Regions from separate parts of the Chryseobacterium sp. WX genome, predicted to be linked through region 2. Evidence: riboswitches for the same ligand, from Rfam matches in the RefSeq annotation. Region 2 holds a riboswitch; each other region holds the start of a gene.
The links. A riboswitch is a leader RNA that binds a small molecule or an ion and turns the genes downstream of it on or off. The one in region 2 is predicted to bind cobalamin.
Positions count from the first base shown of each region.

Region 1: linked by a shared signal. The riboswitch ahead of PZ898_RS08645 (acyl-CoA thioesterase) and the one ahead of PZ898_RS23145 (T9SS type A sorting domain-containing protein) in region 2 are both predicted to bind cobalamin.
Region 3: linked by a shared signal. The riboswitch ahead of metE (5-methyltetrahydropteroyltriglutamate--homocysteine S-methyltransferase) and the one ahead of PZ898_RS23145 (T9SS type A sorting domain-containing protein) in region 2 are both predicted to bind cobalamin.

Region 1 covers NZ_CP120710.1:1,916,547-1,924,683, reverse strand. Annotated here, with positions in the region: gene PZ898_RS08670 (PspC domain-containing protein) at 1-1,153, opposite strand, end outside; gene PZ898_RS08665 (PadR family transcriptional regulator) at 1,165-1,494, opposite strand; gene PZ898_RS08660 (hypothetical protein) at 2,010-2,711, shown strand; gene PZ898_RS08655 (HD domain-containing protein) at 2,713-3,303, shown strand; gene PZ898_RS08650 (DUF4932 domain-containing protein) at 3,367-4,740, opposite strand; gene PZ898_RS08645 (acyl-CoA thioesterase) at 4,915-5,298, opposite strand; cobalamin riboswitch at 5,413-5,593, opposite strand; gene PZ898_RS08640 (hypothetical protein) at 5,628-6,428, opposite strand; gene PZ898_RS08635 (ATP-binding cassette domain-containing protein) at 6,459-7,121, opposite strand; gene PZ898_RS08630 (GEVED domain-containing protein) at 7,534-8,137, shown strand, end outside.
Region 2 covers NZ_CP120710.1:5,023,358-5,031,494, forward strand. Annotated here, with positions in the region: gene PZ898_RS23120 (DUF4258 domain-containing protein) at 1-21, opposite strand, end outside; gene PZ898_RS23125 (alanine dehydrogenase) at 21-1,211, opposite strand; gene tsaE (tRNA (adenosine(37)-N6)-threonylcarbamoyltransferase complex ATPase subunit type 1 TsaE) at 1,279-1,686, opposite strand; gene dnaG (DNA primase) at 1,790-3,775, shown strand; gene clpP (ATP-dependent Clp endopeptidase proteolytic subunit ClpP) at 3,888-4,574, shown strand; gene PZ898_RS23145 (T9SS type A sorting domain-containing protein) at 4,758-5,861, opposite strand; cobalamin riboswitch at 5,924-6,115, opposite strand; gene PZ898_RS23150 (esterase-like activity of phytase family protein) at 6,339-7,607, shown strand; gene tpiA (triose-phosphate isomerase) at 7,683-8,137, opposite strand, start outside.
Region 3 covers NZ_CP120710.1:256,487-264,623, forward strand. Annotated here, with positions in the region: gene PZ898_RS01155 (hypothetical protein) at 1-317, shown strand, start outside; gene PZ898_RS01160 (Lrp/AsnC family transcriptional regulator) at 402-863, opposite strand; cobalamin riboswitch at 1,059-1,245, shown strand; gene metE (5-methyltetrahydropteroyltriglutamate--homocysteine S-methyltransferase) at 1,424-3,727, shown strand; gene PZ898_RS01170 (AraC family transcriptional regulator) at 3,866-4,663, opposite strand; gene PZ898_RS01175 (aldehyde dehydrogenase family protein) at 4,780-6,195, opposite strand; gene PZ898_RS01180 (DUF1062 domain-containing protein) at 6,694-7,329, shown strand; gene PZ898_RS01185 (DoxX family protein) at 7,409-7,810, opposite strand; gene PZ898_RS01190 (hypothetical protein) at 7,824-8,137, opposite strand, start outside.

The DNA of each region.
Region 1 (8,137 bases), 2.2 Mb from region 2:
TATCATTGTTATACCCTTTGAAATTCTGAGGAATGTTGATCTGTTTTACGTCTACATACACTGTATCTGAAGTGGTGTTGATGGCAACATTTTCTACATCTTCCTTGCTTCCTCTATAGATCATGTCTTTTTTAGCCATACTGATTCCGAAGTAAGTTCCAAGTCCGATCAAAAGAAGGAATAAACCACCTACAACCCATCCGATATTTCTCAGTTTTGTTTTCGGAGAGAAAATCTTGATGCTCAATAAGCTGAAAAGGATTGCCGGGATTAAACTTCCGATCACCATCATCGCAGCCAGTACTTTATCAAGTCCCTGATCGTCCATGTAGAATCTGATTTCATTAGCTCCGGGGAAGTCTGTATCCATTGCGAAAAGGGCAAATAATACAAATACTCCGATAATGCTGCTTACAGCCATTAGTACAAAGAAACCTCCTACAATATACTTGAACACATTCCAAACTCCGCTGCTTGCATTGTTGATATAAGGTTTGTTTTCGTTGTAGATTTCTCCGACCCTCTGAGTAGATTCATTGGCAAATTGTACCAATTTATTAGACTCATTCTTAAGATTGTCGAAGTTCATAGGCTTTCCCTGCATTTTCAGGAAATCTGCTGCTGTTTCAGCTTTTGGAAGTACGATCCAAAGGATTACATATAAAAGACCTATTAAAGAAGAGGAAATGGCTGCTGTAAAAATTCCTAGTATGAAGATTCCCAGCCAGATTGCTCTCATGGTAGTAATATCCATTCCTACATATTGAGCTAAACCTGCACAAACCCCTGCTACTTTTTGTTTTTCCGGATCACGGAACAGTTGTTTTTTATCGGTATAATTGGATCCGGAATATTCTTTTCTGGCAGATGTTTTTTCAGAAAAATAAGCTTCTTCCTGTTCTTCGATTTTTTCAGGGCTTCCGATTTGTGCGATTACCTTTTCTACATCGGTATCGTTAATCACTTCACGTTTTCCTAAAGAATCTTTGAAAATCTCCACCATTCTTATTTCTATGTCATGCATTACTTCATCAGCCTCAGAAGCATCCAGAGAGCTTCTCAGTGCATTCAGGTAATCGCTGAGCTTTATATATGCGTGTTCTTCTATGGTAAAAGAAAAACCTGCGAGTCCTATTGAGAGTGTCTTGTTCATAGCTTTGTTTTTTAATTTTGTTGGGTGATTTGGTTTACTGAGGCTGTCAGTTCATTCCATGTATTGAGTAGTTCATCCAGGAAAAGTTTTCCTTTTTCTGTGATCTGATAATATTTTCTGGGTGGTCCTCCTGTAGATTCTTCCCATCTGTAAGAGAGAAACTCTCCGTTTTTAAGTCTTGTAAGAAGAGGGTAGAGGGTCCCTTCCACTACATCCAGTTTTCCTTTTTTCAGTTCGTCAATAAGATCAGAAACATACATTTCACGGTTATTGATGAGACTTAGAATACAGAATTCCAGAATTCCTTTTCGCATTTGCGCTTTGGTATTTTCGGTATTCATCTTTGATAAGTTTTGTTAATTAGTTATATTTTTAGAAAAATGCCCCTAGCTAGTTGAGCCTATTCTAATTTTACATTACAAAGATATGTAAATAAAATGGTATTATGCAATACAAAGTAGTGAAATTTTCAAAATAAATTATTTAAAATATTGAAAATCAATTAAATAAATTTTATCTTGAATTTTACGTAAAATGAATTTTAACAGAAAATAGCTCAGAAATCTTTAATTTTTAAATAAAATTGATAGAAAAAATGATCTTTTATTAATTATTACCCATTACTCATTACAGATTACTCATGTCATAGCCCCGATAGCAGTGGTTACCCCACAGCAGCTATGGCTTTAGGCAGGAGCGAGGAGTATGAGCGGATAGCGGGAAACAGCTTCTTATCTATGAATACACTTTTATTGAAAGGGTAATTCTGACAGATAATGAGACCGGGATTTTGAGATCGCTATTATGATTCGTATTTTTGTTAGCAATAAAAACACCTAAATCATTTACTATTACCATGAATATTTTGAATAAGTACTGGCACTTATCGGCATTTCTTTTATTAGGTCCCTTATGTTTCGGGCAATATCAGTTTGAGGTTAAAAATGTATCAAAAAGTTATGATGCTGTCATCCATGTAGAAAATTGTTATGATGACAGATGCGGAGGAAAGGGAACGGTGGAATTGTTTGATCATAAAAACAGCAAAGTACAGACTTTTGTTTCAGAGGATCTGGTTTTATATACAGAACAAGGTCAAAAACCGATCCAGGGGAAATTGATCCCCCTTTTGAAAGATCAGCGTGCCGTAATTATAGATGATTTTAATTTCGATGGAACGGAAGATGTTGCCATAAGGAACGGAAATATGGGAAATTATAGCGGGGCATCTTATGATGTATATGTCTTCAACAAGACAAGATTAGGGTTTGTAAAAAGTGATGAACTTACAGAGCTGGGTTCAAACGGTCTGGATATTTTTGATGTTGATGCCAAGCGTAAACGTCTAATTTCTTATGGAAAGTCCGGCTGCTGTGATATTTTTACATCAGAATATGTTGTAATTCCGAATAAAGGACTTGATAAAGTCTTTGAAAAAGAAGAGGATATGAGCATTGAAGGTAGTGTAAAAGTGACCACTAAAGAAAAGATAAATAATAAATGGATTACCAAAACAAAGGTATATCCGTCTGATCAATATAACAGAAATAAGAAGTAAGATGAAAATTCAGAAAGAGATCGATTTTATTCTGGCAGTAGATGCACTTAAAAATGTACAGCGAAGAAATTATAATGCAGACGATTCCCGGAGAGAGAATACAGCGGAACACTCATGGCAGATTATTATTCTGGCTCAGATCCTTTATCCGTATGCTAAAAACCGTGCAGATATTGATTTGTTAAGAGTGATAAGAATGCTTTCCATTCATGATCTTGTGGAGATTGATGCCGGAGACACTTTTATTTTTGATGAAAAGGCAATGGTAGGAAAGTTCGAAAGAGAGAAAGCTTCTGCTCAGAAAATCTTTGGAATTCTGGATGAACCTTTACGTACAGAATTCTTTAATTTATGGCTTGAGTTTGAAGATGAGAAAACTCCGGATGCTATCTTTGCATGTGGAATTGACAGAATCATGCCGTTTATCTTAAATTCTCATACTTCCGGAAAAAGCTGGACTGAAGCTGGAGTGACAGAAAGACAAATTCGAAATATGCTTGAAAATGCAATCAGCAGAGCATCTGATGAAATGGGAGAGGCTTTTGAGCTTTTGCTGAACAGAAGTCTGGAAACAGAAAAAGTACTGAAATAATTGAAAAAAGAAGACCCTGCCCGCTTATTGGGCAGGGTCTTTTTATAGATCATCTGAAATGTTTTAAGAGGCTAGTAATAAGTAATTGTCGGGATTTAATAAAATTCCCTTCTTTGAATAAAATCCAGCCATACTGTTATGTACATAAAATCCCAGTACAAAATTTTTATAAGAAGTATCCAGGCTGAATTTCACTTCTTTCCCGTCTTTAGACCAGACCGGATTTTTAACGATAATGATGGTATTGCGGGTTTCTTTTCCATCAATGTATTCATATAATTTGAGCTGAAGAGTCTTTGTTTTTTTCATAGGCTCTGTGAATTGTACCACGATATTATTGAGATCAGTTTTCTCAAATTCTTTATTATTGGAATTGACAACGGAAGGCTGGGAAATTTTGTTTCCTGTTTTCTTCGTCCACTTTAATAATGGAATATATAATTTTTCCAGATTCTTTTCCTTTTTATAAAGCTCTATAAGCTTCTCCGAGAATAAATTCTGAGCAATAAAACCGCGTCGGATATTCACTTTATGATAAATCGCCGAAAGACTGTCTGTTTTTTCTTCTGGAAATTTTTCGTTGATGAACAAATCGTAAACAGCCCATGTCATATATTCATTGAATGAATTTATTCCCGGGTATCCTGATTTTTTATCCCAATTCGTAAGGTTGAAGCTTTCCGTTATTTCCTTTGAGTACTGATCTGAAATAGGATTTACATACCCATGATCGATTTCTGAAAATACGGTGTGATTATCAAGAATCCTTCTTGCGAGATTACCTTTTAAATTTCCAAGGATAAGATCTTCTCCGATATTTGGAAAGTCTACAGTTAAGGAGCTATTGATATCCCTGTGGCAATTCTGTCCGCCTACCAAAGGAGATATGGCAATAATGTATTTCTTATCTGTTTCATTGGCTGGTCTTTTTGCTATTTTATCCAAAAAAGTATAAGTATCATTGATGTAATAATACTCTTTGTAATTGGCAATTAAAGTATTGTAAAACGACTGATGATTTTTATAAAAGGTTCTGTAATTTGATTTCTTTACAAAGTCATTGATGAGCTCCAGATTTTCATCTACTTCTTTAGGACCAAAGGAATTGAAAGGAAAATCTCTTTTAAGTAAGCCTTTTTCATCAAAAGAAAATGCATAGAAATCAGTTCGGAAGCCTAAGAATTTTTTCCAATCTTTTCTTGAATAATTTACTTTTTTTAGTAAAGGATGATCTTTTACAGGCTCAAAATACGTGATGATTTCATCATAATATGGTGGGATTTTCTGTACGTCATAAGGATCTGTTCTGCCATATTCAGTGAGGGCCAGAATAATATTTCCTAATTCGTAACTTTCTGAAAGTTCAATTTTAACGTCTTTTTGTGCTCTTAATGTAATGGATAGGATAAGGGTAATGATTACAATAATCTTTTTCATGAAATATCGGTTCTTCTATAGTTTTTAGTGACAGCAATGTAAAAATAATTTTTTTGCCATGCTAAAAGTAAATAAAAAAACAAATGAAGTCCAATCATTCTTTGGTTGAGATATACTATGTTGTGTTGAATGGAAAAGTTTCGGGCGGCCTCTGGCCGCCCGAAACTTTATTGTTTATAGTATTTGGATTGGTTTCTTGAATTCGTCAATCGCTACAAAAGTAAAATCACCAATAATTGCTTTTTCTCTTTCATAGGAATACATCTGCTCGGTGTAAATTTCAACGTTTACTTTCATACTGGTTTTTCCCACGTATGAAACTTTCCCGATCAGCTCAACGATGGTTCCGGCAGGAATAGGTTTTTTAAAATCGATCTTGTCACTGCTTACCGTTACCACTCTTTTTCTGGCAAAACGGGTTGCGGTGATAAAAGCTACCTCATCCATCAGCTGCATCGCTGTACCTCCAAAAAGGGTATCATAGTGATTGGTTGTGTTAGGGAAAACCGCTTTAAAGATTCTGGTTTCGGATGCTTCAATTCTTTCTTCTGTAGTCATATATCATTATTAATTAAAGCGATAGGAAATGATTGGAAACAACAGAATAATAACAGGAACTTATAGAATTCCTGAAACAATCCATCAGATCAATACAACTTCAAATCGCGAAAGTTACATGTTTAAGAAAAAGGCAGGTCTCCTGACTTGTAACATCATTTATCTCCTTCCCATGCCTCGCACAGTGGATCTTTGATAAAGACTTCAGTTACTTACAGTTGCGCGACAGTCCGTGATTTTCACACGGTTCCCTTTTAATCTGCAGTGATGCAGAACCAATTTCTGTGATGAATAAGCGTAAAAACTTTTCGAATGCAAAAATAATGAATTTATTCCGGATTATGGTAAATAATCTGGCTGATTACTCTTCCTTTCTTAATCGTCCAGAGAGTAGTGTATCTGTTTTCCCCTGAACCGTTTATCATATAAAGAAAAATATTATCGTTGTCAAGTGAGGTTACTCCAACGTTTTCAAAATCCATGGTAGGCTGGAACATATTTTTGATGGCTTCTCTTACAAAAACAGATCCTCTTCCGGGTTGCTGTACTCTGATGGATTTGATTTCAGTCATTCCTTCAGGAAGGTCATTTCCAATTCCCCATGGTTTTACTTTATCAATGGTAAGAATTTTTCCTTCTGCATCTTTTTCCTTTTTACGGTATCCTGCATTGGAAGGATAAATATCAATCACCACTTTGCTTCTTTGGGCAGTAGGAATCTTAGGATCAGAATTGTCAGTAAAAATAAGAGATCTTCCGTTTTTAGATTTAGATGGAGTGTAGGCAGGAAGCTGGTCTACATAAGCAATACGCCCTTTATTTACCATTCCTTCTTTATCCAGAGTTTCATACCGTACAAAAGGTTTGTCGTCATCCTGTTTCTCCGGATATTTGATCCAGATCCATTCTGTTTCTCCGGGAGCAGGTTTTACATAAACAAATACATCTCCTTTACGCATACGGATCTTGTCTACAATTTTTCGGTAATCGTCTTTATGTACACGTACGTTGGCATATCCTTCTTCAGCTTTTACAACTCCAAAAGGAACTTTAGTCTGCCCTTTTACAAAAGCAATAGATAAAATACTGAAAGCGGATAAATAGAATGCTTTGTTTATGAAAGTCATCATGAAAATTTTTTGATCCCTCAAATATATAAATTAAATGCTTTTCGGAAGATAATTATACCGCTGCAGTTCTTTTAAATCTTGTATTTGTTTTAGATAGCCTTCACGCAGAAGAAATATTTGGTGTGAAATATCAAGAACTTCCTGATAATTATGATCAGAAATAATGAATCCCTTATACGCAGACTGTTCAATGATTGCAGCTTTCAATGCTGCAGAAATTTTTGGAGAAAGGCTATGGAAGGGCTCGTCCAGTAAAACAAAATCAGCTTCAGAATAAATTATCATTAAAGCTTCAATGACTCTCTGCTCACCTCTGGAAAGATCTTTAGGTTTTTCCGACAAAAAAGGACGGATCAGATCTGAAGTCAATAACAGATCTGTATTTTTTTTATTGCAAAAAAGAGGAATTAAGGTTTTAATGGTATTGTACTTCGGTAAGAAAATATCCTGTGGCAGGTAAGCAATTCTGTTTTTTCTATCAGAAATGCTTTTCAGAACTTTGTCATTGTATCTTATAAACTGGGTATCACTACTGACAGTTCCAAAAATAATTTTTAATAATGTTGATTTGCCAACACCATTTCTGCCCAGAATTCCAATAATCTGCCCGGTTTCACATCCTAAATAAATATCCCGAAGGATATTATTATCTTTAAAAGACTTGGTTATGCTGTCAATATGAAGCTTGCTCATAAAATTCCTGTTATTATTTTGACAATCACACAGACAGCTACCGTGAATCCCCAAAGGAAACCTCTGGAAAACCCTAAATTGGCATAAAAGTAATATTCATTTTTAAACCGGAGTTCATATATAAAATAATGAAGAACAAGAGATATTAAAAGAAAACTCAATCCAAAGTTCTCAATATTGAAAGAGGATAAACAAGAAGCTAATAAAGAAAATATCAAGGTGGGAATTATTATTTTTTTATAAAAAATCCAGAGAGTAGAAATACTTTTGAACATATATTAAAGCATAGAGTTTCTGTGTGTTTTACACTTTATTGTCAAAAATATTAAAAAATACAATGCTATATGGAGAAAGTATAAGCTATATTTGAAAAAATACCCTATTTTTCAAGGAAATTTTAAAACTGATAAACATGACCAAAAAACTACTTTTTGTATTCTCTTTTATGTTGGGAATTTCAAGCCTTCAGGCAACCCACAAAATAGAAGAAGAACCTCAATCTTTATTGTACTGTGATACCAATGCTCCAACAGGAGCTCAGATGTCGAATATAACACTTACTTCTGGAACAGTTACCTGGACTGCTGATCCTAATAGTCCGGATAATATGATAAGATATAGAATACCAGGAACAACTTTCTGGATGACGGGTACACCCGTATCGGGTCAAAACTCTTTCACAATTACAGGTTTGCAACCTTGTACAACGTATGAAGTACAGGTAGTGAAAGTGTGTACAACACAGGGATTATGGTCTGATCCTATATTTTTTACCACTACCATTAATTATTGTGCAAGTGCTTCTACAGATACCACGATGATGCATATTTCCAATGTGACCGTAAATTCTACAGGAGTTAACACACCAATGGTAAGTGACTCCGGACCTTCCAATTATATAGATTACAGAAGTGACCTAAGCCGTAGAGTTAAGTTTTTTATAGGAACTACAGGAAATAAGCTTTTAGTAACCAATACCTGGACGGGAACTCCAGGCACAACAACAGTAACGGCGT
Region 2 (8,137 bases):
ATAAAATTTCAGTTTCTTCATTAGAAAATTAAAAGATTGATATCGTGGTACGTAAGTCCGAAACGATCGCAGATGATCTTCTTGGTATGTCTTCCTTTGTACATATATAAGCTCTGCTTCATTTCGTTTTTGCGGATCAGCATGTTTTCAAAGCCGCCCTCTTCGTCATAATTTAAAATATAGGAAAGGAAGAAATTCGAGATGGCCTTAGTGGTAGTTCTCGGCATTCTTGAGGTAAGATTCGGAAGTCCGCAGTGGATGACACCGTGTTTGATGACATAAGGATCCTCCATGGTAGTAAGCTCTGAAGTTTCGATCACTTTACCGTTATCTATGGTAATATCGATGATGACACTGCCTTTTTTCATTTTCATCACCATATCTTCAGTAACGATAGGGGTCATATTCAATCTTGGAAGAGCTCCGATCACTACATCAGCACGTCTTAGACTTTTGCTGAGTTCTTTAGGATCAATAATAGAAGTCGGTACACGGCTGTCAACAATCGTGTGAAGCCTTCTAAGCTTGGATAAAGAATTATCGAAAACTTTTACACTTGCTCCTAAACCAATGGCTGCTTTTGTAGCAAACTCACCTACAATTCCGGCTCCAAGGATAACAACTTCTGCAGGTCTTACTCCTGTAATTCCTCCCAGCATTAACCCGTTTGATAAGGCTAATAATTCGGAAGCATATAAGATTGAAACGGTTCCTGCAATTTCCCCGACTAATCTTACCAAAGCCAGCTGCTTGTATTCATCAACGATAAATTCAAAAGCGATGGCGTTTATTTTTTTCTCTGCAAGCTTTAAGAAATACTCCTTGTCTCTAAGATTGATCTGAAGAGCTGAAACCAGATACGTATTAGGCTTCATGTACTCAATTTCATCTTCTGTAGGAGGGTTCACCTTCAGGATAAGATCCTGCCCGAAAGCTTCTTTTGGATCATTGGTGATCTTCGCTCCAGATTCGGAATATTGTAAATCTGTAAAAAATGAACCTTGTCCGGCCCCTGATTCAATAATGATCTCATGGCCGTGCTCTACCAACACCTGTACGGCGTCAGGAGTAATGCAGGTTCTCCTTTCGTTGAGACAGGTTTCTTTAGGAATTCCAATACTGAACTGTTTCCCTTTCTTTATAACCTCCAATTTTTCCTCTTTCGGCATTAATTCTTCTTCTGTGAAAGGAGTAAAAATATTTGTACTCATCCTTAAATTAAATTATGTCTTACAGATTATTTTTTACACTCAATTAATGAGCAAAGATACATAATATTTAATCGAATGAAATCTCTCTGTTTTCACCCGTATTTACAATGCTCATTGTATGGTAGTTAAGACCATAAAGGTCCTCTTCATAGACTTCCGGCCATTCGATGATGCATAAAAAAGAGTTGTCCAGATATTCTTCAATTCCGATATCATAGACTTCTTCAATGTTTTTTAAGCGGTAAAGATCAAAATGAAATACTTTCCCTTTTTCGGTATTGTATTCATTGACAATAGAGTAAGTGGGAGAGTTTACTTCGTCATTACTGCCCATGTTTTTAAGCAGAAATTGAGTGAATGTGGTTTTACCTGCTCCCAGGTTTCCCTTTAATAAAAAAATATTATGTTGTAATTGAGGAATGATGCTGTCAACAACTTCCTGCCAGTCTTCGATTGTATTGATAGTGAACTGCATATAGTAGCAAATTTATTTTGCAAAAATAATGATAAAACTTACTAAATATAATGCACTTGTATTATATAATTGTAAGGTTTTTTTTTATGTGTATTTTTGTACTATGATTTCCAAACAGACCATTGATAAGATATTCTCCACGATCCGCGTTGAAGAGATTGTGGGCGAATATGTGCAGTTGAAAAGAGCAGGGTCTAATTACAAGGGGCTCAGTCCTTTTCATGATGAAAAAACACCCAGTTTTGTAGTTTCTGCCAGTAAGCAGATCTGGAAGGACTTCTCCACAGGAAAAGGAGGAACGGCGATCTCTTTCCTTATGGAAATTGAAAATTTTACGTATCCTGAGGCACTCCGCCACGCTGCAAAAAAATACGGAATTGAAATTGAGGAAGACCAGCGTGAAATTTCTGAAGAAGCAAAAAATGCCCAGACAGAAAAAGATCTGCTGTATAAAATCCATGAGGTTGCCAATACTTATTTTCAGGAGATCCTTTGGGATGATCAGGAAGGCAGAAGTATAGGACTTTCTTATTTCAAAGAAAGGGAGTTGAGGGATGATATCATTAAGAAATTCCAGCTGGGATATTCTCCCGAGAAGAAGAATGCTTTCACGGCTTATGCCCTGGAAAAAGGATATAATAAAGAAATTCTTGAAAAATCAGGACTTTCTATTTTTCCTGAAAATACTCCTGCAGGCGTAGACCGTTTTAGGGAAAGGGTTATTTTCCCTATTCACAGTTTTTCTGGCAGGGTTTTAGGCTTTGGAGCAAGAATCCTGAAGAATAATGTTAAAACTGCAAAATATCTCAATTCACCGGAAACCGAGATCTATCATAAATCCAATGTTCTTTACGGATTAAACCAGAGTAAGCAGGCTATTTCCAGGAAGAATGCCTGTCTTTTGGTGGAAGGATATATGGACGTGATTTCGCTTCATATGTCCGGAATTGAAAATGTAGTGGCAAGTTCAGGAACTTCTTTGACGACAGAGCAGATCAAACTGATTAAGAGGCTTACAGAAAACGTAACGATTCTCTTTGATGGTGATAATGCCGGTATCAAAGCCAGTTTCCGAAGTATTGACATGTTACTGACTGAGGGAATGAACATCCGTGTTCTGCTTTTCCCTGATGGAGATGACCCGGATTCCTTTGCCAGAAAACACCCGCAGGAATACGTTGAAAAGTATATCGAAAATGAAGCGATGGATTTCATCGATTTCAAGGCGGAAATTCTCCTGAGAGATATCGGAAATGATCCGATTAAAAAGGCTGAAGCAATCAGAGATATTGTGAAATCTGTCTCTTTCGTACAAAATGCCCTGAAAAGAGAGGTTTATCTGAAAGAGGTTTCCAATAAATTCGGGCTTTCTGAGCAGAGTCTTTTCAATGAACTGGATGTTCAGAAGCAGATCACACAGAATCAGACCCATCATGTTCAACAGCAGCAGAAAGAGAAAACAGCCGCTCCAAAGATGGAGGTTGTGCCTTTGGATCAGGAAAAAGAAGATCCTTTTCTGTATGATGTACTGTTCATGGAGAACAAACTTGTTGAACACATGCTGGCATTTGGAGATATTATTCTGAAACGTAGAAATGAACAAGGAGAAGAATATCAGATTACAGTAATTGAGGAAATTCTTCATCATTTTGAAGAAGAGCAGTATGAATTTTTAGTTAAAGGGAATGAAATCATTATTACTCAGGTGAGGGAAGGAATTCAAAAAGATGAGTTGAGAAGTGGAAACTTTTTTGTATCTTTTATGGACGAAGAAATTACCACAAAGGTTGTAGACGCTCTGATCCCGTTGGATGAGCTTGAAAACTGGGCTTCCAGAAATATTTATCCTCCCAATTACGGTGATAAAGTGGCAGATCAGATCAAGGGAGATGTTTTGCTGCACAAATTCAGATATATTGATTATTTAATCACAGAAACTGATAAAGAGCTGGATGTGTACAGGGATACTGATGAAGGAAAGTACTATGAGCTTATCAAGAAAATTACGCTATTGAAACAAGCTTCCATGCGATTGAGTAATATCATTGAATATTCACCTATCAAAGGAATCTATGGTAGAAAACGGTAATTTTTAAGTCAGTTATTTTAATATTCTGTGACAAAAAGTCCTATAAAATTTTAGGAATAAATATTGTAATTTAAACTTCGAGAATATTTAAAAAATAATACATAATAGAAATATGGACATTAAAAAAGAATTCAGAGATTTCTCTGTAAAACATTTAGGAAACAACGGTTTGGTTACCGATCAGTATATGGGAATGTATGGGCCTACGAATCTTACTCCGTACATCATGGAAGAGAGAAGATTAAACGTTGCTCAGATGGACGTTTTCTCCCGTCTGATGATGGACAGAATTATTTTCCTTGGAACAGGTATTGATGATCAGGTAGCAAACATCGTTACGGCTCAGCTTTTATTCCTGGAAAGTGCTGACCCTTCAAAAGATATTCAGATCTACATCAACTCTCCTGGTGGTAGTGTATATGCAGGTCTAGGTATTTATGACACCATGCAGATCATCAAGCCGGATGTAGCGACAATCTGTACAGGTATGGCTGCTTCAATGGGAGCTGTATTACTGGTTGCCGGAGAAAAAGGAAAACGTTCTGCGCTTAAGCATTCAAGAGTAATGATCCACCAGCCTTCAGGAGGTGCTCAGGGGGTTGCTTCTGATATGGAAATCAACTTGAGAGAGATGTTGAAACTGAAGCAGGAGCTTTATGAAATCATCGGTCATCACTCAGGACAAACGTATGAGTGGGTAGAAAAATCTTCTGACAGAGATTACTGGATGACTTCTGAAGAAGCTAAAGGTTACGGAATGGTAGATGAGGTTTTACAAAGATCCACAGAGAAAAAATAATTGATGATAACATCATCAGAAAACCGCACCAATCTGGTGCGGTTTTTTTGTTGGATTTATATTTTAATCACTCATTTTACATTCGCTGGAGGGTGGCAATAATTCAAAGAATTTTTGACGGGGCGGTTGTAACAGTATATTTTATCCATATCCTCACAAAAAAAGCGCTTTGAGGCGCTTTCTCTATTTCTTAACAATCTTATGTACCGTAGCACTTTCAGCTGTTTTAATCTCCACAAAGTAAACTCCTGAGTTTAAAGAATGAATATCAATCTTAGTAACCTGAGAAGTCATTATTTTTTGTCCTGTCACAGAGTAAATATTCACTTCTTTCAGTTTCTCAGCCGTTTCAATCTGAATGAAATCACTTGCCGGATTTGGATAAATATTGAATTTTTTCTTGGTCACAGAAGAAATTCCTAAAGTCAGCTGTGCCTCGGTGGGGGTAAATGGTCTTCTTTGCCCGAAACTTAATCCAAACCAGTCATTGTTACTCAGTTGAATCTGAGAAAGATTGGCTTTTGTTTGCCAGCTTGATAGATCTTTTCCTTTATATAACTTCCAGCTGTCTGATCCGGAAGTATTCCCAGTAAATGAATTCAATGTTAAATTAGTAATCTGATTATTCGCTGATGCAAAATTGAAATAGGAAGCTTGAGACTGGATCAGTTGTAACGCCTGTTCAGCAGTTATGCTTCCGTTATATTTAATTCCAAAAACAAAAGAATTGGCATTTCCGTTGGCATTATCAGTTCCGAAATCAATAACTACAAGACTTTTATTAGTTCCGCTTCCTACCCAGTTTGTAACCTGCGAGGGAACAAACCAAGCAGAACTGTAGGCTGGAACTGGTGGGGAAGGCATTGTAGGAGGGGAAAAACTATAAGAAGCTCCATACCATCTTCCGTCCACTAAAAGATCATTGTTCACACCATTATTGAATGCCATAGTTGATGGAGTGTTTCCTGACCAGGTTGACCAATAGTCGTCAAGGCTGGGAGTATGATGATTGTAATTTAAACTGTACAGAAATCCGGATGGTATTTCAATTTCCATTTTAGGTTCTGCAGCGGCAATAGCAGTAATCATGTCTTCCATGGTTAAGCCATTTCCGTCAAAACGGTATCCCCAAGCATAAGAATTTGGGGTGCTGTTATCATTAAAGTCTGCAATGAAATATGCTTTTTTAGAACCGGTTCCTACCCAAAATTTAATGTCGTTTTCTGTGAATTGGGCCGACAATACCTGCATGCAAAGCAGTAAGAAAAAAAGATAGATTTTTCTCATGATATAATTAATTTAAAGTTTTATTCCCGAAACTTATCTTCAGAGCAGAACTAATTCTTTCTCTGAATCTGGTGTTTTAAGGCAGGTCTCCTGGCTCACATCTTACAACTTCCTTCCCGGATTTTCAGATCCAGTGGTTTTTGTGCAGTAAGTTTAAACAGTTTACAGTTGCGGGTACAGCTCAAGATTTGAATATTATTCTCACTTGATTCCCTATTAATGAACATTGTTCAGCCTTAAAACGCTGCAAATATATCATATAAATTGATAAGTCTGTTTTGTGAATTATTTTCCTTTAAAAAATGATTTTCAAATTGATTAATAATTTGGTTGGATTGTTGGTTTTTCATTTTTAAATAGATTCTTTTCTTATTTATCTTCAATGCATTCTGTCTGTTCAATTGTTAAAAAACAATTATCATTGTATTTAAGATCAGTTTACAATCAAGTCCTATTTTCGCAGCCATAAAATAGCATATGAAAAAATTACTATGTTCTGTGGGTATACTGGCTGTATTGGCTTCATGTAAAAGTGATGACGATACCGCAATGGTTAATCAGGATATTAATTATTCCAAACTCCCTCAGGAGTTTCCATTTTCAAAACTGACTACGATAAACGGAGTGGATGTTATCAACGGAGGTTTTGGATCCGGAGCTGCGGCTCATCCTACCAGAAAAGGCGAATTCTATGTCATTACCGATAGAGGACCTAACACCGACTTCCAGAATGGGAAAAAGTTTCTTACTCCTAATTTTACTCCAACCATTATGCATTTTAAAATCAATGCTGACGGAAATGTAGAGGTCATCAAATATATTAAACTTAAAAATCCATCCGGACAGCCTATTACCGGACTTCCAAATCCTGCTGGAATGGGGAGCACAGGGGAAGTAGCATATGATGCTTCCGGAAATGTCTTAGGTACTGATCAGTATGGTCTTGACAGCGAAAGTATTGTTGCTGCCGCTGACGGTACATTCTGGGTTTCTGATGAATATGGACCGCATATTGTACACTACAGTGCTGATGGAATGGAGATGGAAAGAATAAGCCCGATCGGAGTAAATACAGGACCAAGAAAATTACCTGCTGTTTTAGCGAAAAGAAGAGCCAACAGAGGAATGGAAGGACTTTGTATGAGCCCGGACGGAAGAACGCTGGTAGGAACCATGCAGTCGATGATGTATGTTCCCAGTAAGGCATTGGCTACCAATAAAACTTTAACGAGAATTGTCACATTTGATACGGTTACAGGGCAGACTAAACAGTTTCTATATAAGCAGGAAGGAGGAGCTTCTGATTCAGTGTGCGATATTACCGCATTAAGCAATAATGAATTCCTGGTGATTGAAAGAGATGGAAATTTCGGTTCTCAGGGAGGAATAAAAAAAGTATACAGAATCAATCTTAGCAATGCAACAGATGTAAACGGAGCCGATATCACCGATGTGGACGGAATGAAAGTTAACGGAAAAGCTTTAGAGCAATGTTCATGGGATGAAATTACCAATGCCGGAATAAAAGCTGTTACCAAAACATTAGCCGTAGATCTGGTAGCAAAACTGGGTTATGAACATGATAAATTCGAGGGAATTGTTTATTTAGGAAATAATAAACTGGCTGTTTTCAATGATGATGACTTTGGAGTAGTGGATGATGGAAACGGAAATCCAAAAGCTAAAATTTTGCCTAAAACGGGTAAAGTAGACAAAGGAACAATGTATGTAGTCGATATTCAATAATTAGATTTTTTTAACGGAAAAGCGGCGGAATCGAAGATTCCGCCGCTTTTTATTGGATAATATATCAATCCTCTATTAATTAAAAGCTTCAATAATCTTAGAGAAATCCTCTAATTTCAAAGCTGCTCCTCCGATAAGACCACCGTCGATATCCGGCTGAGAGAAAATTTCTTTTGCATTGTCTGGTTTTACAGAACCTCCGTAAAGGATAGAAACCTCGTCAGCAACTTCCTGTCCGTATTTTGAAGCAATAATATTTCTGATGTGAGCGTGGATTTCCTGAGCCTGCTCAGGACTAGCCGTTTCTCCGGTTCCTATAGCCCAAACCGGTTCATAAGCAATCACTACTTTTTTGATTTCTTCAGCAGAAAGCGTGAAAAGAGCTACTTCAGTCTGGTTTTTTACTACCTCAAGGTGCTGTCCTGCTTTTCTCTGCTCAAGAGTTTCTCCGTTACAGTAAACAGGAATAAGACCTTTGTCAAGAGCTAATTTGATCTTTCTGTTACAGTGAGAATCTGTTTCTCCGTGAT
Region 3 (8,137 bases), 540 kb from region 2:
TGGAACTTTATTGTGGTCTTGGAAAAGATAATGCTGTCAATGAGATGTTTTTCGCAGCTTCAGACAATAAATCTTTAGTGGTGGAAGGACTTCCTTTTGGCCTTGTGCTGAATAAAAGTACCTTACAGGATAGTAAAACCAGGTTCACTAAATACAATGCTAAAACGCAAAAATTAGGAGCTGCCAGTGAATTTCCAGGTGGATCAAAACTTGTTTTTAAAAAAGGAAAACATTATGCAACATTGTTTTTTGACAATAAAAACCTGTTGAAATCATTAGGTTTAACACCAACACTTGTTGATCCGGCAGCCAATTAATTACTGGAAAATTAGAATAATAACAACATCCGTCATTATCGACGGATTTTTTTATATCTGAAGCAGATTAACGTAAAGCGAAAGCTATATCGTCAGCCCATGGTTATTCTTTACCTCAGCCATCACAAACGTACTGTGGGTACTCCCTATGGAATCCACAGATCCAAGCTTATTGAATACAAAATCCTGATAATGCTTCATATCCCGTACCTGAACTTTCAGAAGGAAATCAAAATCCCCGGAAATATTGTAACATTCGGCAACTTCTTCGATTTCTAAAATCTCTTTTACAAAATCATAGCCTACAGACCTGTCATGAATTTTGAGTTTGATCTGGCAGAAAACCGTAAATCCACGGTTCAGTTTTTCAGCATCAAGAACCGCTGCATATCTTTTAACAAAACCATCCTGTTCCAGTCTTTTTACCCTTTCAAAAACAGGGGAGGTAGAAAGGTTTACTTCTTTTGCAAGTTCCTTAACGGTCAGTTTAGCATTTTTCTGGAGCAGCCTGAGCAGCTGTAAATCCTTATCATCGAGTTGTTCCACAGAATATTATTCTTTTAAATGATTAAAACAGTCAAATGTACAGAATTTTATGCTTTTATTTTTGTTTTTAAAAGTTTAATTTGCTTAATTATTTGATAATAATTGTATTTTTATTCTGTATTGCTAATTTTACACAAAATTAAAAACTTTTACTGATGACCATAGTTAAAGGTAAAAGTACAGTTCTTTACAGATACTTCATCAAACAGAAAAGGTTTTACTTAACGTAGATTAATAGGGAATCGTGTGCAAATCACGAGCTGTCGCGCAACTGTAAGTAACACACCAAAGGTTTCTGTCCTTGCAGATCCACTGCCAAAAGCGGGAAGGATGACGGAAACTGTTACAAGTCAGGAGACCTGCCTTTACTGAATTGACAATGCTTTCGCGGTCTGAAGCTTTGGGGTCATACAGATGATATATCGGATTCGGGTATTTTCTTTTGTAAAGGAAATTACGCTGTCTGCTATGTCATGACTTTCCTGAAACTTCTTCCGATAAAACATTACGAAGCCTTTTAAAGAACTTTCCCAATAAGTTTAATTAAAAAGTTTAAAAAAATGCAAACTCACATCCTTGGCTATCCGCGTATTGGTAGCAAAAGAGAACTCAAAAAAGCCTGCGAACAGTATTGGTCAGGTAAAATCCTTTTGGAAGAACTTCTGAATACCGGAAGAACTATCTGTAACCAAAACTGGAATATCCAGAAAGAAGCAGGGATAGACCTTATCCCGTGTAATGATTTTTCATACTATGATCAGGTATTGGATATGAGCCTTGTAGTAGGAGCCATTCCAACACGTTACCATGAAGTGGTGCTTAAAAAGAACAATACTGAATTGGATCTTTATTTTGCAATGGCAAGAGGATATCAGAAAGATGGATTGGATATCACTGCCATGGAAATGACCAAGTGGTTCGATACCAACTATCACTATATCGTTCCGGAATTTTATAAAAATCAACAGTTTAAACTGAGCTCAGATAAGATTTTCAATGAATTTGCCGGAGCAAAACAAGCGGGAATCAATGCAAAACCGGTGATTATCGGACTGGTTTCTTATCTGTTATTAGGAAAAGAAAAAGAAGAAGGCTTCGATAAATTGGATCTGGCTGGAAATCTTCTTCCAGTCTATACAGAGATTTTAACCAAACTTCAGGATCAGGGTGCGGAATGGATTCAGTTTGATGAACCTTTTCTGGCGTTGGATTTAACAGAAAAAGCCAAAGAAACGTATCTTTCTGTGTATGCCGAAATCAGAAAACGTTTTCCGAAACTGAAATTTATCGTTGCCACTTATTTTGACGGATTAAAAGATAATGCATCAATTGCTGTTTCCCTTCCGGTGAATACATTGCATATTGATCTGGTGAGAAATCCTGAACAGTTAGATGATATTCTGAATGTTATTCCGGAAAGCTTAAGCCTTTCATTAGGAGTAACCGACGGTAGAAATATCTGGAAAAATGATTACGAAAAATCATTGTCTTTCATCAGAAAAGCTGTTGAGAAATTAGGATCTGAAAGAATTCTGATTGCACCATCATGTTCATTGCTTCATTCACCTTGTGACCTTGATTTTGAAACCAGTCTTAATCCTGAAATTAAAAAATGGCTGGCTTTTGCAAAACAAAAAGTAAAGGAAGTCGTGACGCTTAAACAACTGGCATCCGGAACGGAAAATGAACAGGTTCTTGAAGCATTTGAAGAAAATAAAAAAGCCATTGAAAGCAGAAGAACTTCTTCTCTTATCCATAATGATCAGGTAAAACAGAGAGTAAATTCAGTTACTGAAAAAGATGCTCAGAGAATAAATACTTTCAAAATCCGTAAAGAAGAACAGCAGGAAGTATTGCAGCTACCTTTATTTCCAACCACTACAATCGGATCATTCCCGCAAACCACAGAAGTAAGAAGCTGGAGAGCAAAATTTAAAAAAGGAGAGCTTACTGCAGAACAATATGATACCTTATTGAAACAGGAAACGCAGAGAACAATCCGCTGGCAGGAAGACATCGGAATTGATGTATTGGTTCATGGAGAATTTGAGCGAAACGACATGGTGGAATATTTCGGGGAACAGTTGGAAGGATTTGTATTCACTAAAAACGGTTGGGTACAAAGCTACGGAAGCCGTTGTGTGAAACCTCCTGTCATCTTCGGTGATGTTTCCCGCCCGACTCCGATGACGGTGTATTGGTCTGAATATGCACAATCCCAGACTGAAAAATGGGTGAAAGGTATGTTGACAGGTCCGGTTACGATTTTACAGTGGTCTTTTGTACGTGATGATCAGCCTCGTTCAGAAACTTGTAAGCAGATTGCTTTGGCAATCCGTGATGAGGTAGTGGACCTGGAAAAAGCAGGGATCAGAATTATTCAGATTGATGAACCTGCCATCAGAGAAGGACTACCATTAAGAAAAACAGACTGGCAGAATTATCTGAAATGGGCAGTGGAAGCTTTCAGAATTTCAGCAAGCGGAGTGGAAGATGCTACCCAAATTCACACTCACATGTGTTATTCTGAGTTCAATGATATTATTGAAAACATTGCCGATATGGATGCAGATGTCATTACCATAGAATGTTCACGTTCTCAGATGGAACTGCTGAATGCTTTCGCCGATTTCAAATATCCGAATGAAATTGGTCCTGGAGTATACGATATTCACTCACCAAGAGTTCCTTCAAAAGAAGAAATGATTGAATTGCTGAGAAAGGCTCAGAATGTCATTCCTGCCAACCAACTTTGGGTAAACCCTGATTGCGGACTGAAGACAAGACATTGGGAAGAAACTGAAAAAGCTTTAATCGCAATGGTTGCCGCTGCTAAAGAAGCTTCAATAGAATATGCACTTTAAAAAACTTTAGAAATAATTAGATTCAATTATTCAGATCGTGCCATGATATTCATGGCACGATTTATTATGGTAATCCGGTGAAATGTTGATGAAGTAAAGTTTTACTATTGTGTTTTATAATAAACATGTGTTTCTGAACTATTTTGCCTGTAAAGCACTTGGCGGATAACCAAACTGTTTTTTAAACGCAAACGAGAAATGGGATAGATTTTCAAACCCAAGATCCAGATAAATATCAGAAACTGATCTTCCTTTTTGGGTAAGCAGAAAATGGGCTTCCTTTAATCTCCGAAGCTGCAGCCACTGTCTTGGCGGAATTCCGAATATCTTTTGAAAATCCCTTTTAAATGCAGAGAGACTTCTCCCTGTTAAATAAGCAAAACGCTCTACATTGACATTGAAATGAAAGTTTTTATTCATAAAAGATTCAATATCTATTTTATAGGGTTCGGAAAAATCAAACAAAATATCCTTAAGGCCGGGATCGTAATTCAACAGTAAGAGGAGAGCTTCTTTTTGTTTAAGCTTCAGTATTTCTTCAGAAGCAGGAAGATCTTCATACGGTAATAATGAGTACATAAAAGAATGTAATGCCTTTTGCTCCGGTTTTATATAGGCCTGGACATTGTCCTTTTTTTCTGCCTGATATCCATACTCACGGCTGAAGTCATGAAGCATGGTATCGTCAAAATAGATGGATATGGTTCTGATTTCCCCGTTTTTGGGTGGATATTTTGCGAATTTCAATAAACTGTTTTTCCTTGCAGAATAGAGTTCTCCTTCTTTAAATATCGTTTTTGTGATGCCATCATTAAGTTCCATTTCCCCGGAGAGCACCAGGCCGAGGCTGTGAATTCGTGCAAATTGTTCTCCTTCCCTGAATTCTGAAAAATGACAGGAGTAATTGATGGGAAAAGGAATATTATTTTCGCTCATAGCTCAGAAAGTTATTTCTTGATCAATTCTTATTCAAACTTACAAAACTTTTCAGGATCATAGAATCTCCACAGCAAAGCAATCCTGAGAATATTTTTGCTGTGAAGAAGATCATATTAAGCCAGAATCGTTTTGGGTTCCAGGTAAGCTTCCAATCCGAATACACCAAACTCACGTCCGATACCGCTTTGTTTGAAACCTCCGAAAGGCGCATAAGGATCGTGGGCAAACCCATTAATGCAGATTCTTCCGGCATCAATCTGTGCGGCTACACGTTCTGCATGTTCTTGGTTGGCAGAACTGATATAAGCTGCAAGACCATATGTAGTATCATTGGCAATAGCAATGGCTTCCTCTTCATTGGCATAAGGAATAATAGACAGTACAGGTCCGAAAATTTCCTCTTGCGCAATACGCATATCATTACGGACATTGGTAAAGATGGTCGCTTTCACGAAATTACCACTTTCAAGACCTTCCGGTTTGCCTTCACCACCTGCAAGCAGAACAGCACCTTCTTCCTGTCCCAGACGGATATAACTTTGTACTCTTTCAAATTGTTTTACACTCACCATAGGTCCTACAAGAGTGTCTTCTTCGTCAGGATTTCCTACTTTTACTTGTCCTGCGGCTTTTTTAGCAAGTTCATTTACCTCCTCCAGCCTGTTTTGAGGAACCAGCAATCGGGTAGGGGCGATGCAAGCCTGGCCATTGTTCATATAAGCCCCGAAAACGGCCGTAGGAATTGCTTTTTCAAAATCGGCATCTTCCAGGATAATATTAGGAGACTTCCCTCCAAGTTCTAAGGTTACTCTTTTCATCGTATCTACAGCTCCTTTAGCAATCGCTTTTCCCGTTAATGTAGATCCTGTGAAAGATATTTTAGCGATATCAGGATGCTGGGTAATTTCATTTCCCACTACATTTCCTAATCCGTTAACGATGTTGAAAACTCCTTCCGGTAAACCTGCTTCATGAAAACATTCGGTAAGCAGCTGGGTTTGTGCCGCACTCATCTCACTGGGTTTGATCACAGCTGTACATCCTGCAGCGATGGCAGTGGCCAGTTTATTACAGATAAAGCTGTTGCTGGCATTCCATGGGGTAATGATTCCAACTACACCTAAAGATTCAAAACGTACTTTAGAATGTCCCACCGTTCTTTCGAAATCATAAGATTCCAAGGTATTGATGGTGGCTGTAAAGGCTGAGATTGCATTTTGGACACTCATTCTGCTGAACTGTAAAGTTCCTCCATATTCATTCACCATAACAGCAACCAACTCATCTTCTCTTTTGCTTACAGCATCGTGTAGTTTTCTGAGAAAATGGATCCTTTCTTCCTTTGTTGTTTTTGAAAAAGTTGAAAAAGCTTTCTTTGCTGCTGCAATGGCCATTCTGGTATCTTCTTCATTTCCCAGAACCACTTCTCCGGTTTTTTGGTTAGTAACGGGATTGATAAGATCAAAAGTTTCTGTTCCTCTTGGCGTAACAAATTCGCCATTGATGTAAATTTTATTAATCTGATTCATTTTTGATGATTTTAATACCACAAAGTTCGGCAGAAACGGAAAAGACGGGTTTGTTGTAAAGTTCAATTTTTCTTTGTTGTATGGTCCATTTTAGAGATTGTCCATTTGGTTTTTTGAATTTACCTGTGAGAAATGCTCTGTTCTTCGATAAAATTGACTACTTTTATCATAACCAAGTAAATAAAACGTTTTGAGAACCACTCTTAAACTTATTTTCGCTTAGTATCAGTCTCAGTAACCACAGGCTGATCGTTCTTTCGTTTGGGTAATTCTGCCCGAACAGGTTTTTATTTCATCATATTATTTATCGTATTCACTGTTAAAGGTGACTTTATCTCTGCTATTCCGGCTTTGACCAATGCTATTGATCAAAACTTTACTACAGAGAAAAACTATAGCTTACCTGATCTTTGAATAATACTACAGAGGTATACCTTTCTGTATGCGTGAATAATATGGAAAAAATCCAACAAAGAATATTAAGCACGATTATAAGTAATGAATACCCAATATATCTGGGAGGTAAAAGCGAAAAATACTCCCTTACTCAAAAAGAAATGCAATCAATGTAACAGCGACAGATTTCAATGCAGCGATAAATTCAGACTGAATGCCCAGAAAAAGAATATTGATATATGGCTGATTTACCGGTGTGTAAAATGCAGCAATACCTATAATATGACCGTATTTTCAAGAATCAGAACAGAATCAATCAGTAAAGAAATATTCCGTAAATTCTCAGAAAACAATGTGGAAACTGCCTGGCAATACGCTTTCTCACAGGAAATGAGAAGAAAAAATAATCTGGAAGCCGACTGGGAAAGTGTGGAATATGAAATTCTGTACCCAAATCTTCCCGTAGAAGATCTTATGAATAGGGAAGATGAGTTCATTTCTTTTCAAATACAGTCTTCTTTTGATTTTAATATGAGAGTCTCAACAGTCATGCGAATCTGTTTAGGGCTTTCATCATCTAAACTGAACCTCTTGCTTGCTTCAGGTAAGGTTTACTTTAATGAGAAGCCTCTTCAAAAGAAATATAAGTTCAAGAATGGAGATATTGTTGATATCAACAGGCAGGAGCTGATCAATATTTATCTTATCGGAAAAGAAAATTTTTTCTCAACACAGTAAATGATCAATCATTATAAAAGCCTTCCGGTTGTTGATCGGGAGGCTTTTTATTGAGTTCACTTTATGTATTTCATTTGGATTAATCCCACGTATTTTGGGTTGAAACTGCGTATTTTCCGGCACCGGTAAAGAAAAAACTTAGACTTACGAGCATATAAATCACAAGCAGTTCCAACGCCCAGCCTCCAAAGTCATTAAGCTTGAAAATATTGGCTGTTTGCGCCAGTAGAGTAGCCGTGAAGCAATTGGCAGCAAAGATTAATCCTGCCAGACGGGCCCGGAATCCTAAGATCAACAGTACAGGAGCTATAATTTCTCCCACAAATACACCATAGGCAAAGAATGATGGTAAGCCGTACATGATCATCATGTCCTCAATAAACCCAATTCCGTGAATCAACTTACTGATTCCATAAACAGACATGGGAAATCCGATTGCTATTCTTATAATCAGCATTCCTAAATCAATGTTCTTTTTCATTTCTTATCATTATTTAAAAGTTATATTTTACAAATGCCCCGATATTTTCCAGGGTCTTTTTTCCGTTATTAAACTGATCAAAATTGGAAGCCACTCCGTACATCATTTTATTCTGTTTTACTCCTAATCTGACAAACTGTAACCCTCTGGGGTATCCGCTGTCATCAAGATTCCCAATAGCGAGTACACTGAAGTATCCTTTGAAATTTTCTGTCAGATATGGGGTGTATTCAAATGATACAGACTGTTCAAGAGAAAATCCTTTCTGATACGTAGTTCCTATAGAGTAGGAAAGTGAATAGGAGGACTGGATGATTTTATATTGCA